4 regions of the Sphaerimonospora cavernae genome follow, and region 2 is predicted to be linked to each of the others. Evidence: riboswitches for the same ligand, from Rfam matches in the RefSeq annotation. Region 2 holds a riboswitch; each other region holds the start of a gene.
The links. Region 2 has a riboswitch for cyclic di-AMP ahead of ACFHYQ_RS05660 (C40 family peptidase). Riboswitches for the same ligand answer to the same signal wherever they lie in the genome.
Positions count from the first base shown of each region.

Region 1: another riboswitch for cyclic di-AMP. It lies ahead of ACFHYQ_RS24055 (glycoside hydrolase family 25 protein); the one in region 2 lies ahead of ACFHYQ_RS05660 (C40 family peptidase).
Region 3: another riboswitch for cyclic di-AMP. It lies ahead of ACFHYQ_RS28185 (CHAP domain-containing protein); the one in region 2 lies ahead of ACFHYQ_RS05660 (C40 family peptidase).
Region 4: another riboswitch for cyclic di-AMP. It lies ahead of ACFHYQ_RS02095 (C40 family peptidase); the one in region 2 lies ahead of ACFHYQ_RS05660 (C40 family peptidase).

Region 1 covers NZ_JBHMQT010000055.1:10,415-13,811, forward strand. The annotation lists gene ACFHYQ_RS24045 (sensor histidine kinase) at 1-995, shown strand, start outside; gene ACFHYQ_RS24050 (response regulator) at 992-1,654, shown strand; cyclic di-AMP (ydaO/yuaA leader) riboswitch at 1,880-2,019, shown strand; gene ACFHYQ_RS24055 (glycoside hydrolase family 25 protein) at 2,032-2,802, shown strand; gene ACFHYQ_RS24060 (aminobutyraldehyde dehydrogenase) at 2,925-3,397, opposite strand, start outside.
Region 2 covers NZ_JBHMQT010000006.1:234,749-238,145, forward strand. The annotation lists gene ACFHYQ_RS05655 (patatin-like phospholipase family protein) at 1-974, opposite strand, end outside; gene ACFHYQ_RS05660 (C40 family peptidase) at 1,151-2,173, opposite strand; cyclic di-AMP (ydaO/yuaA leader) riboswitch at 2,250-2,432, opposite strand; gene ACFHYQ_RS05665 (amino-acid N-acetyltransferase) at 2,749-3,300, shown strand.
Region 3 covers NZ_JBHMQT010000067.1:79,488-82,884, reverse strand. The annotation lists gene ACFHYQ_RS28190 (cation:proton antiporter regulatory subunit) at 1-364, opposite strand, end outside; gene ACFHYQ_RS28185 (CHAP domain-containing protein) at 602-1,327, opposite strand; cyclic di-AMP (ydaO/yuaA leader) riboswitch at 1,341-1,480, opposite strand; gene ACFHYQ_RS28180 (serine hydrolase domain-containing protein) at 1,707-3,083, opposite strand; gene recD2 (SF1B family DNA helicase RecD2) at 3,194-3,397, shown strand, end outside.
Region 4 covers NZ_JBHMQT010000003.1:345,661-349,057, forward strand. The annotation lists gene ACFHYQ_RS02085 (glycosyltransferase family 4 protein) at 1-665, opposite strand, end outside; gene ACFHYQ_RS02090 (peptidase MA family metallohydrolase) at 735-1,616, opposite strand; gene ACFHYQ_RS02095 (C40 family peptidase) at 1,669-2,220, opposite strand; cyclic di-AMP (ydaO/yuaA leader) riboswitch at 2,288-2,465, opposite strand; gene ACFHYQ_RS02100 (C40 family peptidase) at 2,667-3,397, opposite strand, start outside.

The sequences.
Region 1 (3,397 bases), on a different contig from region 2:
CCGACGGCTATGAGGAGGGTTTGCGAGCGGCCTGGGACCTCGGCGTCGACTCCCCTGCCATAACCGCCCTTCATGAGCAGCGCGTGGAGGTGATCCGCGATGCCCCGGCGCGGACCCTGGCGCGGCCCCGGGCCGAGCCGATCCACCGGTTCCTGCCCCATGTCGAGTGGGACATCCTCGTGGCCGTTCCCCTCGGCACCATGGGCCAGATGTTCGGTGCGCTGCACGTCTACTACCTCCCCGATGACGAGCCGGCGGATGAGGAGCTCGAATTTCTCGTGGCGTTCGCGGATCAGATCGCCGTGGCGATCGAGAACGCCACCTTGCTCGCCGAAGTCCGGCAGAACGCCGCCCTGGTGGAGCGGCAGCGGCTGGCCCGCGATCTCCATGACTCGGTCTCCCAGGCACTGTTCTCGATGACGCTGCACGCCCGTGCCGCCGAGCTGGCGATGGACAAGCAGGGTCTCGGCGGGAACGCGTCGCTGGGACGCGCGGTGAGCCAACTGCGGGAGCTGACGCAGGGAGCGCTGGCGGAGATGCGCGCCCTCATCTTCGAACTGCGCCCCGGAGCCTTGGCCGAGGAGGGCCTGGTCTCCGCGGTACGCAAGCAGGCCGCCGCCATCGCAGGCCGCGAAGGCCTGCTCATCGATGTCGTCGACGAGACGGGCGAGCGTCCCGCGCTGGACGAAGCGGTCGAGGAACACCTCTATCGGATCGTCCTCGAGGCGCTGCACAACACCGTCAAGCACGCCGATGCCCAGCGGACCACCGTGACGATCACCCGGACCGGGTCGAGCCTGACGGTCTCGGTCAGGGACGACGGTCGCGGCTTCGCCCCCGATGCCGCTTTTCCGGGACACATGGGACTCGGAACGATGCGGGAGCGCGCGACACGCATAGGTGCCGGCCTCCACATCACGAGCACACCCGGCGCCGGAACCAGCGTCACGGTCACCGCGCCGATCACGAAACACACGGAGGCGACCAGCCGGTGAGCACCGCGGACAGCACGATCAAGGTCTTTCTGGTCGACGACCACCGCGTCGTCCGTACGGGCATGCGGGCCTTCCTGGAGATGCTCGACGACATCGAGGTGGTCGGCGAGGCGGGAACGGGGAAGGAAGCGCTCGACCGCCTGGCGGTTCTCGACCATTCGGACGAACTTCCCGACGTCGTCCTGATGGACCTGATGATGCCCGTCATGGACGGCATAGCGGCGACCCGAGAGCTCAAGGCCCGGTTTCCCGCCGTCGAGGTCATCGCGGTGACCAGCTTCGTGGAGGAGAAGAAGGTCCGGGCCGCCCTGGAAGCCGGGGCCACCGGCTATCTACTCAAGGACGCCGAGGCGGACGAGGTGGGGCGGGCCCTGCGTGCCGCGGTCCGCGGCGAGGTGCACCTCGATCCGGCCGCCGCCCGGCAACTGGCCGCTGCGATGCGGGCTCCCGTGACAGCCACGGCAAGCCTGACACCACGAGAACGAGAAGTGCTGGCCCTCATCGCCGACGGCCGGTCCAACCGCCAGATCGCGACCGCGCTGTCGGTCAGTGAACGCACGGCCCGCACCCATGTCAGCAACATCCTGGCGAAACTGGGACTGTCCTCCCGCACCCAGGCGGCCCTGTGGGCGGCCCGCGAGGGCATCACCCCGTCCTGACGGGCAGTCCCGCACACGGACGCGCCCCTCTCCGCGGAGGGGTGACCAGCCGACCGCGTCCCTCCGTAAGACTCCGATCCGGAGTTTTGTCCTATTTGCACCTTAATGGTGGTCCGTGTACCTTTTGTCGCCAACGGCATACGCAACGGTGACACCATCCCCGGTTGCGTTGTCCGTTCGTTGCCAGGATCCGCGCGTCCCCTGGCGGGAGCCGTCCCGTCAGAAGGTGCACGGCCGCCGACTCCGCGCCTCGCGGAGCCGGGGACCACCCCTCGGGTGAATCGGAGCGCGTCCCCCCAAGCGCGCCGTAGGGCGCTTCCGCCCGAACCCGTCAGCTGTCCCGGTAGGCGGCATGGAAGCAAGGAGTCAATCCCTTCATGCTGGAACACCGGTTCACCGCAGTCACCCCCTCTTCGCCGGCCTCGCCCAAGTACCGGGTGAGCCTCTCCGGCAAGCGCTTCCGTTCGCCTGCCGTCAGTCTGGCGATGGTCGTGCCGACCGCCGCACTCAGTGTCTTCCTGGCCGGGCCGGCGCAGGCCACGCAGCTCGCCCCCGGCGACGAGAACATCACGCTGATCTACGGCGAAGACATCTCCAACCACGAGCCGAACCACAACTGGGCCGCCAGTCCGGCGAAGTTCGGCATCATCAAGGCCACCGAGGGCCTGACCTTCCGCGACTCCACCTTCGCCCGATACTGGGACGAATTGGACAAGAAGGGCATCGTGCGGGGCGCCTACCATTTCGGCCACCCCAGCAACGACCCCGTCGCCGAAGCCGAGCACTTCCTCTCCATGGTGAACCAGCAGCCCAGCAAGCCCGGTGACCTGCTCGTGCTGGACCTGGAGGCCACGGACGGCATGTCGGTCAGCCACGTCAACGCCTGGGCCAAGACCTGGCTGGCCCATGTGAAGGCCAAGACCGGCGTCACCCCGATGTTGTACAGCGGCTGGAACTTCGCCAACACCTACGGGCGCGGCCTGGCCGAATATCCGCTGTGGGTGGCGCACTACAGCAAGGCCCCGGGCAAGGTCACACCGCCCGCCGACTGGAAGAGCTGGGCCATTCACCAGTACACGGAATATCCCATCGACAAGAACGTCTCCGCGCTGAGCCCCGAGCAGCTGCGCGCCCTCGGCCGCCGCTGACGCCGCCACTGACCAGGCACCGCTGACCACGCCGCCACTGACCACGGAGTCACGCCCTGCCGGCAGCCGGAGCACGGTCCCTCGTGCTCCGGCTGTCAGCGGTGAGAACGACCGTGGCGACGTCAGGTGTGGCTGATCATCACGTGCTTGATCCGGGTGTAGGCGTCCAGGCCGTAGCGGGACAGGTCCTTGCCGGTGCCCGAGTGCTTGAAGCCGCCGTGCGGCATCTCCGGGATGATCACCTGGTGGCAGTTGACCCAGACCGCGCCGAAGTCGAGTGCGGCGGACAGCCGCATCGCACGGCCGGTGTCCCTGGTCCACACGCTGGAGGCGAGCGCGTAGTCGACCCCGTTGGCCAGCTCGACGGCCTCCTCCTCGCTCGCGAACGGCTGTACGGTCACGACCGGGCCGAAGACCTCCTGCTGCACGATCTCGTCGTCCTGCCGCACGTCCGCGACCACGGCCGGTGCGAAGAAGTAACCGGGACGGTCGAGCCGGGAGCCGCCGGTGACCACGCGGGCGTGCCCGGGCAACCGTTCGAGGAAGCCGCCGACCCGCTCGGCCTGGGCCGCGTTGTTCGACGGACCGAGGAAGA
Region 2 (3,397 bases):
GGCGCGGTGCGCGCCGAGGGGCCATCGTCCGCCACGGAGTCGTAGAGGGGCCGCGCCAGACCCGGCTTCGGTTCGTGACGCTCGAGCCAGTGCAGGGTCGACTCGGTGGCCCGCTCGATCAGCCCGGCCGTCTGGCGGAAATCTATCGGCAGCACCTCGACCGGGTACAGCGGCGGGAGCACGTGTATCGCCGTGCGGTCCTGGTTGCGTCTGATGGAGGCGCTGATCCGCAGTTCGCTGAGCAGATTGAAGCCATGCAGGGCCATGGCGATCACGGTGGACGGCGGCTCCGGCAGCGGGCAGGAGAAGCCGGCGGAGAGCACATAGACCTCGTCGGCCCCCGCGTTGACGGCGTGATCCAGGACCGTCCGGTCGGCCACGCCGCCGTCCATCAGCACCCGGTCGCCGATCCGCACGTTGGGATAGATCGCGGGCATCGCGGTGCTGGCCAGCAGTGCGGGCAGCGCCGGTCCGCGAGAGAGCAGGACGGCCTGGCCGCTGAGGACGTCGGTGGTCAGCACCGACAGCGGGAGCCGGGCGTCCTCCAGGTCCTCGATCGGGAGGATGCGCTCCAGGAACCGGCGCAGCGAGTGGTTGTCGAACAGGTGGTTGCGACCGCCGAGCAGTCCGCCGACGAACGTCAGCGGGTTGAAAGGGAAGGTGTAGTTCAGCGTGCCGAACGCCTGCAGCGCGCCCCGCAACGGGTGGAAGGGAAGGCTGTCCACCAGGGTGCGCAGCGCGTCCCGGCTGCTGAGCGGGTACACGTCATGGCCGCTGACCGAGAGCCACAGGCGTGCGAGATCCTCGACTCCCTCGGCGTCGGGGCGCGCCGCGTAGTACGCGCCGTTGAGCGCGCCCACTGAGGCGCCCACCACCATGTCGGCGCGCACTCCGCGAGCCGTCAGCGCGCGCAACATGCCCACCTGGGCCGCTCCCACGCTGCCGCCGCCCCACAGTACGAAGACCGTCGTCATCGTCGCTCCTCTCGCGAGAGCGAAACGGCTGGGAATTCGGAGCGCGCGGAGCACACTCCGGTATTCATTGTCGGTTCCCGGCCGATGTCCCGGCGAATCGGGTCGTGATGGTCAGCCTGCCGGGGCCGCGTCGAAGCCGTCGGGGCTGCTCAGCCCGGGACGGCCCGCGTGGGCGCTCAGTCCGCGATCCGTACGGCTCCGGCGAACGGCCGACCGGTGATCTTCGCGACGCGTACGACATCCCCGGTGCGCGGTGCGTGGACCATGTAGCCGCCGCCGATGTAGATGCCGACGTGATGGAGGTCGGAGTAGAAGAACACGAGGTCGCCCGGGCGCATGTCTTCGCGGTCGATGTGCGTGCCGGCGGTCCACTGGTCGCCGGTGTAGTGCGGGAGGCTGATCCCGACTCGCTGGTAGGCCGCCATGACGAGGCCTGAACAGTCGTACGACGTGGGCCCGTCCGCGCCCCAGACATAGGGCCTCAGTTGCTGGGTCAGCGCCCAGCGGGCCGCCTCGGACGCCTTGCCGTCGCCGACGATGGGGAACGAGATCCGGGTCGCCCGGCCGCCGATGCTCCCCGCGACCTGGCTGTAGAGGCTGCTCTCGGTCTTCTTGATCAGAGTCCTGATCTTGTCCTTGCGGGTTTCGAGGCTGCTCAGCAGCTTCTTCACCTCGGCCTGGCGGGCGGCGGCGCCGGCCTTGGCCCGTTCGGCGGCCTTCATCACGTTGGTGACCTCGGTGACCTCCTGACCCTGCTGCATCTGCAGGGCATAGGTGGTGGAGGCCTGGTCGAGGTAGGTCTCGGGGTCGGTCGAGCCGACCATGGGGAAGAGTGAGCCGATGCCGCCGTTCATGTAGGAGTTCTGCGCGAGCGCGCTCGCCTTCTGGCGGCGGACGGCCAGCTCGGACTCGCTCTTGGCGAGGTTCTTCTGGGCGATGGCGGCGGAGCGCTGGGCGGCCTTGAGCCGGATACGCTCACCGTTGTACTGCTCGGTGAGGCTCTCGATCTCCTCGTAGAGGCGCTCCACCTCGGCTGCGAGCTTCTTGAGGCTCGGCTTCGGCTCGGCCGTGGCGGCCCCCACGGGGGCGCCGAAGGTGATCGTGATCAGCGCGACCGTCACGAGGGCCAACCGGCGGATGTTCCCGGGTCCGGCCTTTCTGGCGCGGGCGTGCCTGCCCGCGGGCCGTCCTCCACGCATGCGGTTCCAAGCTCCTCTCCTCGATGGTGCCGCGCGAGGACTGCTCCCTGTGGCCGCCGTTGGCCGGGCGTGTCCGTACGGCACTGCTTGACGCCTACCGGGTTAGCTGACGGGTTCGGGCCGGAGTAGCCCTACCTTTCGGATTCACCCCGTTATCGAGCAGCAGTCGGCGTCGAGCCGGACCGCTTGCCGATTCGTACAGTTGGGTCCCCGGCTCCCCTCCACACCCGGTGCGTTGAAGATTCGGCATCGTCGCTGGACGATAGTGCACCCTGAGGTTCCCGCTCAACCAGAACTCCCGATCTCGTCTAGATTTCACAACTGAATGATCACGGTCGTGTCACGGTCTCGGATGGCACGCGTCCCTATCAACCTGCCTTTACTCGCCGAGTAAGATCACACTTCGGGGCCATGGCGGACGTCGAAGTCCGGGAAAATCCGGATACGACGTCAAGGATCTGAGCGGTCGACGCTCCGTAATTCCGCCACGACTTTCTGTCGCGGAGGTTCACGCCCTCGGTGCCATGGCAGGACACGTAATCCGCGCGTCGCGGGCGCGACTACGCTGACGGCTCATGGAGCAGGTCGCCGAGGAGACGTCAGCCGAGTCCGGACCACCAGCCCTGGTCGTGCGCCGCGCCAGGACACCTGATGTGCGCGTGATCCGTCGCCTCGTCGACGCGTACTCCGGAGCTGGGCCGCGCCTGCTGGAGAAGAGCACGGTCACGCTCTTTGAGGACATCCAGGAGTTCTGGGTCGCGGAGTCCGACGGACGGGTCATCGGCTGTGGCGCCCTGCACGTGCTCTGGGAGGACCTGGCCGAGATCCGCACCCTCGCCGTCGACCCCGAGACGCGGGGCCGGGGCGTCGGTCACCGGATCGTCGCGGCGCTCATCAGGACCGCGCGCGAGCTGGGAGTCCGCCGGGTCTTCTGCCTCACGTTCGAGGTGGAGTTCTTCGGCCGGCACGGGTTCGTGCCGATCCAGGGCACGCCGGTGTCGCCCGAGGTCTACGCCGAGCTGCTCGCCTCGTACGACGAGGGAGTCGCGGAGTTCCTGGATCTGGAGCACGTCAAGCCCAACACCCTCGGTAACACCCGCATGCTGTTGCACCTCTACCCTGGGTAATCTTAAGGTGGATGACGTTATAGCAAACTCAGGGTAAAGGTGACTGTTGTTACGCCGGTCGCTACTTTGGGCGATATCAGCATGGAGCCTGAGACGC
Region 3 (3,397 bases), on a different contig from region 2:
CACGCACCACGGCGACGATCGACGCCCCGGTCCTGGTCCGTACCCTGCTGTCGCCGAGCGCTCGCCCGTCGTACGGCGACCCCGCCGATATGGGGATCTTCTCGGTCACCAGCCCTTCCACCTGGCGATGCAGCTCGTTGAGGCGCTCGACGACGCGGCCGGTGCCCAGCAGCTCGGCCAGCGTGCTGGCCTCATCGGCGGTGAGCAGCACCGTGACCACACAGGTGTCGGGGTCTTCCTTATCGTAGATCACCAGGTCGCGGCGGCCGGTGTGATGTGAGATCACTCCTACCTGCCGGCCTCGTTCGGTGGTGAGCACATGCTGCAGCCCGATCCCCGGCAGTCCCGTCCGCGTGAGATCCACGTCTCCTCCTGACCTTTTCCTTTTCCTGGTGCCGCGGACTCCGGCGGCCCTACGTGGGTATTCCTACCGCCACAGCATTACAGAACATGACAGACCGGGCGAACCGCGTCGGGTAGGGCGGAGAACGGCCGGACCCCGACCCGGAGCAGCGATCGCTGCTCCGGGTCGGGGTCCGGCCGGCGCCGGGGTTTGGCGCGGGGTTCGGTACGCGTCAGGGGCCGGCGTCAAGCGACCGCGTCACGGCGCGGTGTACAGCGGGTAGCCGTACCCCGTCACGTAGCCCGTGGAGCGGGTGCGCTCCTCGACGGCGCCGCCGTCACCGGTGTTGCCCTCGATGGTCTCGATGGTGCCGTCACCGTTGTCGCGGACGACGAAGCCGACGTGGTCGATGCCGTCGATGTCGCTGCCGCCGCTCCAGTCGAAGAAGACCACGGCGCCGGGCTTGGGCGTGTGGCCCCACCGGCCGTGCTCGGCGAACCACGTCGCGTGCTCGACGGTGTAGGCGTCCGACCCCATGACGGGGGTGATGCCGAGCTGCTCGCCCACCCAGGAGACGAACATGTCGCACCAGGGGGCGTTGGCGTAGCCGTCCAGGGTGCCGCCGTCACGGGCCAGGGTCTCCTGGGCGCGCGGAGTGGACATGTACCAGTCGTGGAACTTGGTCCCGCCGCCGTCGCTGTTCTCGGTGATTCCCACCTGGCCGGCGGCCAGCTTCAGCACGTCCTTCGGGCCGACCTTGGGCAGCGTGCGGGCGATCTGAGCCAGAGAGTCGGGGTTGCCCCCGGCGTTGCCGTGGCCGCCGGCCTGCGCGATGTGGCCCGTGACCGCGGTGGCGTGAGCGGGGGCGGCGTGGGTAGTGGTGGCCAGCGCGGCCTGCGGCCCGGCGACCACGGCGGACACGAGGGCGGTGGTCGCGGCGCCGGTGATGAGGGCAGCACGAACACAGGACTTGAGGGCGTGCATGCGGGGTCTACTCCCTTGCTTCCATGCCGCCTACCGGGTTAGCTGACGGGTTCGGGCTGGAAGTCGCCCTACGGCACGGCACAGCGCACCGATTCACCCCAGGAGAGGTGGGTCCCCGGCTCCGCGTGGACGCGGACTCGGCGGCCGGGCGGCATCCCCGGAGGGGACGCCGCGTCGGTCAGAGATGGGACGCAGTTGACCTAAGAAACGGACATATGCGTCCTTAGCTGCCTAAAAGGTAATAGATACCACGCCGCCGGTCAAGTAAAGACAAGGGGGGGTTTACTGGACATGACGGTGGGAACCCCGGGGCGGCGCAAGCACAGCCGCTGCCGTCCCCACCGACACACCTTCATCTCGACGGCTCACCGCCGGGCCCTCACCGCCAACCCTGGGGGTCCACACCGCCCGGCACTGGGGCCCCCGGATCGTACGGCTCTCGGGTGAACACGAACGTGTTGAGGTCCAGGTGCACGCCGCCGTCGCCGGAGCGGACCACCCGCAGGGTCTCGCCGGCGTAGTAGCCGTCCAGCCCGAGCCAGGTGCCGTCGTCCCGGGCGGCGAACCGCGACGCCCGGCCCTGGCCGCTGACCGGCGTGAGCGACAACCCCCGCCGCGGCAGCACCCGCAGCACGTACGGCGTCGGCCCCCAATACCACGGCCCGGTCAGTGCCAGCAGGTCGTCGTCGACCTCGGTGGGCACCCACTCGGCCGGCAGCGGCGGCTCGTGCTCGGCGAGGATGTCCAGCAGATCGGTGTCGAGCGGCCCGCGCATCCCCGAGGTGGCATTGGCCAGCCACAGCACGCCGACACCGTCGGCGGGATCGGCCCACACCGTGGCCAGGAAACCGGGCATCGACCCGGTGTGGCCGGCCAGCCGCCGCGGGCCGCGCGGACCGGTGTGCCGGGCGAGCTGGAAGCCCAGGCCGTACCCCCGGCTCCAGGAGTCGCCGTCCTCCACGATGGCCGGCTCACGCATCTCCGCGAGCGTGTCCGGACGCAGCACCTCCGCGGTGTCACCGCAGATGAAGGCCGCCCAGCGCGCCAGGTCGGCCGCCGGCGACCACATCTGCCCGGCCGGGGCCATCGCGCCGTGGTCGTTTTCCGGCTCCGGCAGCAGCACATCGGCCCACGGGTGCACGGCGTACCCGCTCGCGTGCGGGGATCGCGGGCGCGCGGTGGTGTCGCGCATGCCGAGCGGCTGGAGGATCTCCTCGCACACGACCTGCTCCCACGGCGCCGACCGCTTGCGCGCCACCAGCTCGCCCAGCAGCCCGAACCCCACATTGGAGTAGTGGTAGCGCCGCCCCGGGCGATGCCGGGCCGACTCCGGCCCCATCGCCCCGATCATCTCGGCCGCCGCCACCCCCGGCGTGCGCTCCCACCACTGACCGGGCGGCTCGGCCGTCAGCCCGCTGGTGTGCGACAGCAACTGGGCGATCGTCGCCTCACCCACGGGCGTGCCCGGCACGTGCTTGTCCAACGGATCGAGCAGGTCCAGCCGCCCCTCGTCGCGCAGTCGCATCACCATGACCGCCACCATCGTCTTGGTGATCGACCCGATCCGGTACTGCGTGTCCCGGTCCGGCCGCTGCCCGCCGACCCGCCCCCGGGCCCCGAACCAGGCGATCTGCCCGCCCCGGACCACCGCCGCCACCAGCGAGGGCACCCGCGACTGCGCCTGCTCGACCGCCAGCCTGCGCAGCATCGCGCGAGCCGTACCCTCCAGAACCATCCCGCCGACCTCCCCAGTCACGACAGCATCGTCGATCGCACCAGGCTAGCGCCCCGGCGGCGCCGGATCCGGTGCAGAGCACGGGGGCAGGCCGTACGCGGCGCGACCCCGTCTGGGAGACAATGCCAGCCATGACCAATCCTCCCGGCGCGGCAGCGGACAGGCCGCCGGGCACCGTGCTGGAGGCGGTGCTCGAACGGATCACCTATGCCAACGAGGAGACCGGCTACACGATCGCCCGGGTCGCCGCCGAACGCTCGGGCAGCGAGCTGCTCACCGTCGTCGGACCGCTGCTGGGCGCACAGGTCGGCGAGTCGCTGCGGCTCACCGGCCGG
Region 4 (3,397 bases), on a different contig from region 2:
AGCACGGCGTCCGGCACCCGCCGCAGCACCAGCGGCCAGGCCCGGATCAGCATGTCCTGCCCCTTGCGCGGCACCAGACGGGAGACGCAGACCACCACCGGCCGATCCCCGAGGGCCAGCGCCCGGCGCACCTCGTCCCGGCCCGTTCCGGGACGGAAGACGGCGGTGTCCACCCCGGGGGCGAGCCGTACGAGCTTGGCTTCGGGGACGACCGGTGCGAGCCGGCGGCACGTGTAGTCGCCGAGATAGGTCACCGCGTCGGCGCCCGCGCCGATGCGGCCCAGCAGCGCGCCGGCGACGGGCAGGCGCGCCCAGGACGCCTCGTGGCCGTGCGTCAGCATGACCACGCGGGCGGCTCCGGCGGCGCGCAGCGCGGGGGCGAGCAGGCCGAGCGGCGCGGCCGCCCCGAAGACCACGGTCGCGCCGTCGTCCACGAGGGCGGCCGCTCTGGCGGCGACGGCGCGCGTGGGCAGCATGAGCGTGGTGGGATGCCTGACCACCTCGTACGGCTGCCGCGCGTCGAAGCCCTCGCACCCCTTCCATCGCGGCGCGTACACGACGACCGAGTCCGGCGGGAGACGGCAGGCGAGGCCGTGCACGAACGCCTGGATGCCGCCGGGCCGGGGCGGGAAGTCATTGGTGACGATCAGCGTTCTCGCACCCATCCCCTGCCCACACCTCTCACCCGAAGGCCACGCAGAGCATTGTCGCGGGTGGACGGTCATGGGTGCGAGTCATCGCGAGATCACGGTGGGTAGGTAGGCCAGCCAGGATCGGGTGAGCTCGACGGTCGAGACGCCGAGCGTGGCACGCAGCGCGGCCTCGATGCCGGCGGGGCCGTTCGATCCGGTGCCCATCGCGGCGCGGTAGAGGGCCACGAGCCGGTTCTCGCCGAATCTCTCCGCGATGTACCGGCAGGCCAGCCAGGCCTCCTCGTACGCCTGGGCCCGCCGCGGCGAGCCTGCCGCGAAATCCGCGTGATCGGGCAGCGCGCGCGGCGGCGCCCCGGCCCGCAGGTCCGCCGCCAACTCGGCGGCGATCTCGCGGGCCGTGAGCCCGCTGCCCGAGTAGCCGACGTAGTCGGCGAATCCCTCCACCAGCCAGGCGGGCATGTCCCCGGTCTCCGCCGCGTCCGTGGCGACATGGGTGAGCTCGTGGGTGATGACGATCCGGCGACCGGCCGCCGACAGGCGGGCGAAGCCGGACGGCTCGATGATGACGCGGCCCGGGCCCGCGAGCGCGGCGAGCCCTGCGACGCGCGCGGGCGCGGCCAGCACCGCCGCCTGCTCCGTCGTGGCCGGCACCAGGACCACCGCGTCGACCGGTCGCCCCCAGACGCGGGCGACCGTACGGCTCCCGCGGTCGGCCTGATCGGCGAGCTCGCCGATCAGGCCGCGCCGCCCGCCGACGACCACGACGTGCTCGCCCCGGGCCAGCGACGCCCCGGCCCAGACGCCCGGATGCTCACCGGCGATCGCCCGCGCCCGCGGCAGCAGGCGATCGTCCGGTGCCGCGGCGGCGGGCAGGACCAGCAGCCCGATCAGGACCGCCGGCCTGACCAGTGCCGCCGACCTGACCAGTGCCGACAGCCACGCCAGGGCACGGATCCGGAGCATGCCGAGCATCGTACGGGTGTCACGAGTGCCCGGGGGGCGCCGCCGATCGTCGTCAGGTCCCGGGTCGTACGGCTCCGGCGAAGGTGCGCCTGCGGTAGGAGTCGAGCCTGTCGATCCGCACCCGGGCGCCGCTGTGCGGCGCATGGATCATCTTGCCGTTCCCGACGTACATGCCCACGTGGCCGCCGCCGCTGGTGAAGATGAGGTCACCGGCCTTGAGATGCCGCCAGGAGACCTTCTTGGGCACGGCGCTGCGTATGGACCACGTCGTGCGCGGGAGCCGTACCCCCGCCTTGCGCCAGGCGAACTGGACCAGGCCGGAGCAGTCGAACGCGCTGGGCCCGGTGGCGCCCCACCGGTAGGGGTCGCCGATGTGCCGCTTGGCGGCCTTGACGGCCCGCGCGGCCTTGGCACGCTGACGCGCGGCCCGGCTCGATTTCGCGCCGGCCGGCGGCTCTGCCGCCTTCTTCACCGCGTCCTTCTTGGGGGAGGCCGGCTTGGGGGAGGCGGCCCGTTCGGCCGCCGCGGGGGTCACCTTCGTCACGGTCACCGTCACCGTGTCGTCGGCCGACACCGGTACGGCGAAGGCGGAGGATGTCAGCACGACGCCTCCGAGGACGAGGCAGACACGACGGGACAGTTTCGCGGGGGTGGTAGACAGGATCTCTCCTAGGGTCTTCCGCTCACGCCTACCGGGTTAGCTGACGGGTTCGGGCGGGGAAGTCGCCCTACGGCGCCCAGGTCGTGTTCACCTGACGCGCAGATTCACCCCGGACCCCCTGGACTCGAGGGGTCGTTGGTTCCCCGGCTCCGTGCCTCCTGACTGCACGGACTCGGCAGATCACCGGACTGCATGCGGGAGCGGGACGCGGAGTCCCGTGCTCGCCGCGGCCCAGAAGCTATCCGGACGCGTCCGCGAACGGCAAAGCCCACTCCATCAAATGGAAGATCCATTAAGAGTTGCGTAAAAGAAATCCGCAGGATACCCGGATGAAATCCCGCTAAATGTGACACTGCTCACATTTAGCGAAAAGAGATCAAATAGCGACCTCAGGGACGTACGGCACCAATGGGACGATACTCGGAAAGTGTGACGACTTTCACAACGTCCCCGGTCTGGGGTGCGTGGACGACCTTGCCGTCGCCCGCGTAGATCCCGACGTGGCCGTAGCCCGAGTGCCACAGCAGGTCGCCGGCCTGCAGTTCGTCAAGCGACACCCGCCGGCCGCTGCCCCACGCCCACTGCTCGTAGCTCGTGCGGGGCAGGTGCACCCCCGCGGCCGCCCAGGCGGCCTGGACGAGCCCGGAGCAGTCCCACGCGCCCGGTCCCGTCCCGCCGTACCGGTAGGGCTTGCCGATCTGCCCGTACGCGAACTGCAGCGCGGCGAGCGCGTTGCCCGAGGCGGGTCCGGCGTAGACGGCTCCCGCGCTGTTCGGGTTGCCGGCGTTGAAGGCCCCGAGCTCGCGCAGCAGTTTGGTCTGCTGATCGACGAGCTTTTCGACCTGCTCCTTCTCCTTGGCCAGGTCCTTCTTGACCTTCACGGCCGAGTCGTAGGCCGACTTCTTCTTGTCCCGCCGCCGCTTGAGACCGGAGACGGCGCTCTCGTACTGCTCGAGTTTCCTGGCCCGCTCCTGCGAGAGCTGGTCGAGCGTGGCCATGCCGCTGAGGGCCGATTCGGGGTCGGAGCCGTAGAAGACGCCACTCCACGCGAGATCGCCGAACTGGTAGTCGCTCACCGCGATGGAGACGACCCCGTCGCGCAGCGCGTCCACCTGGGTGG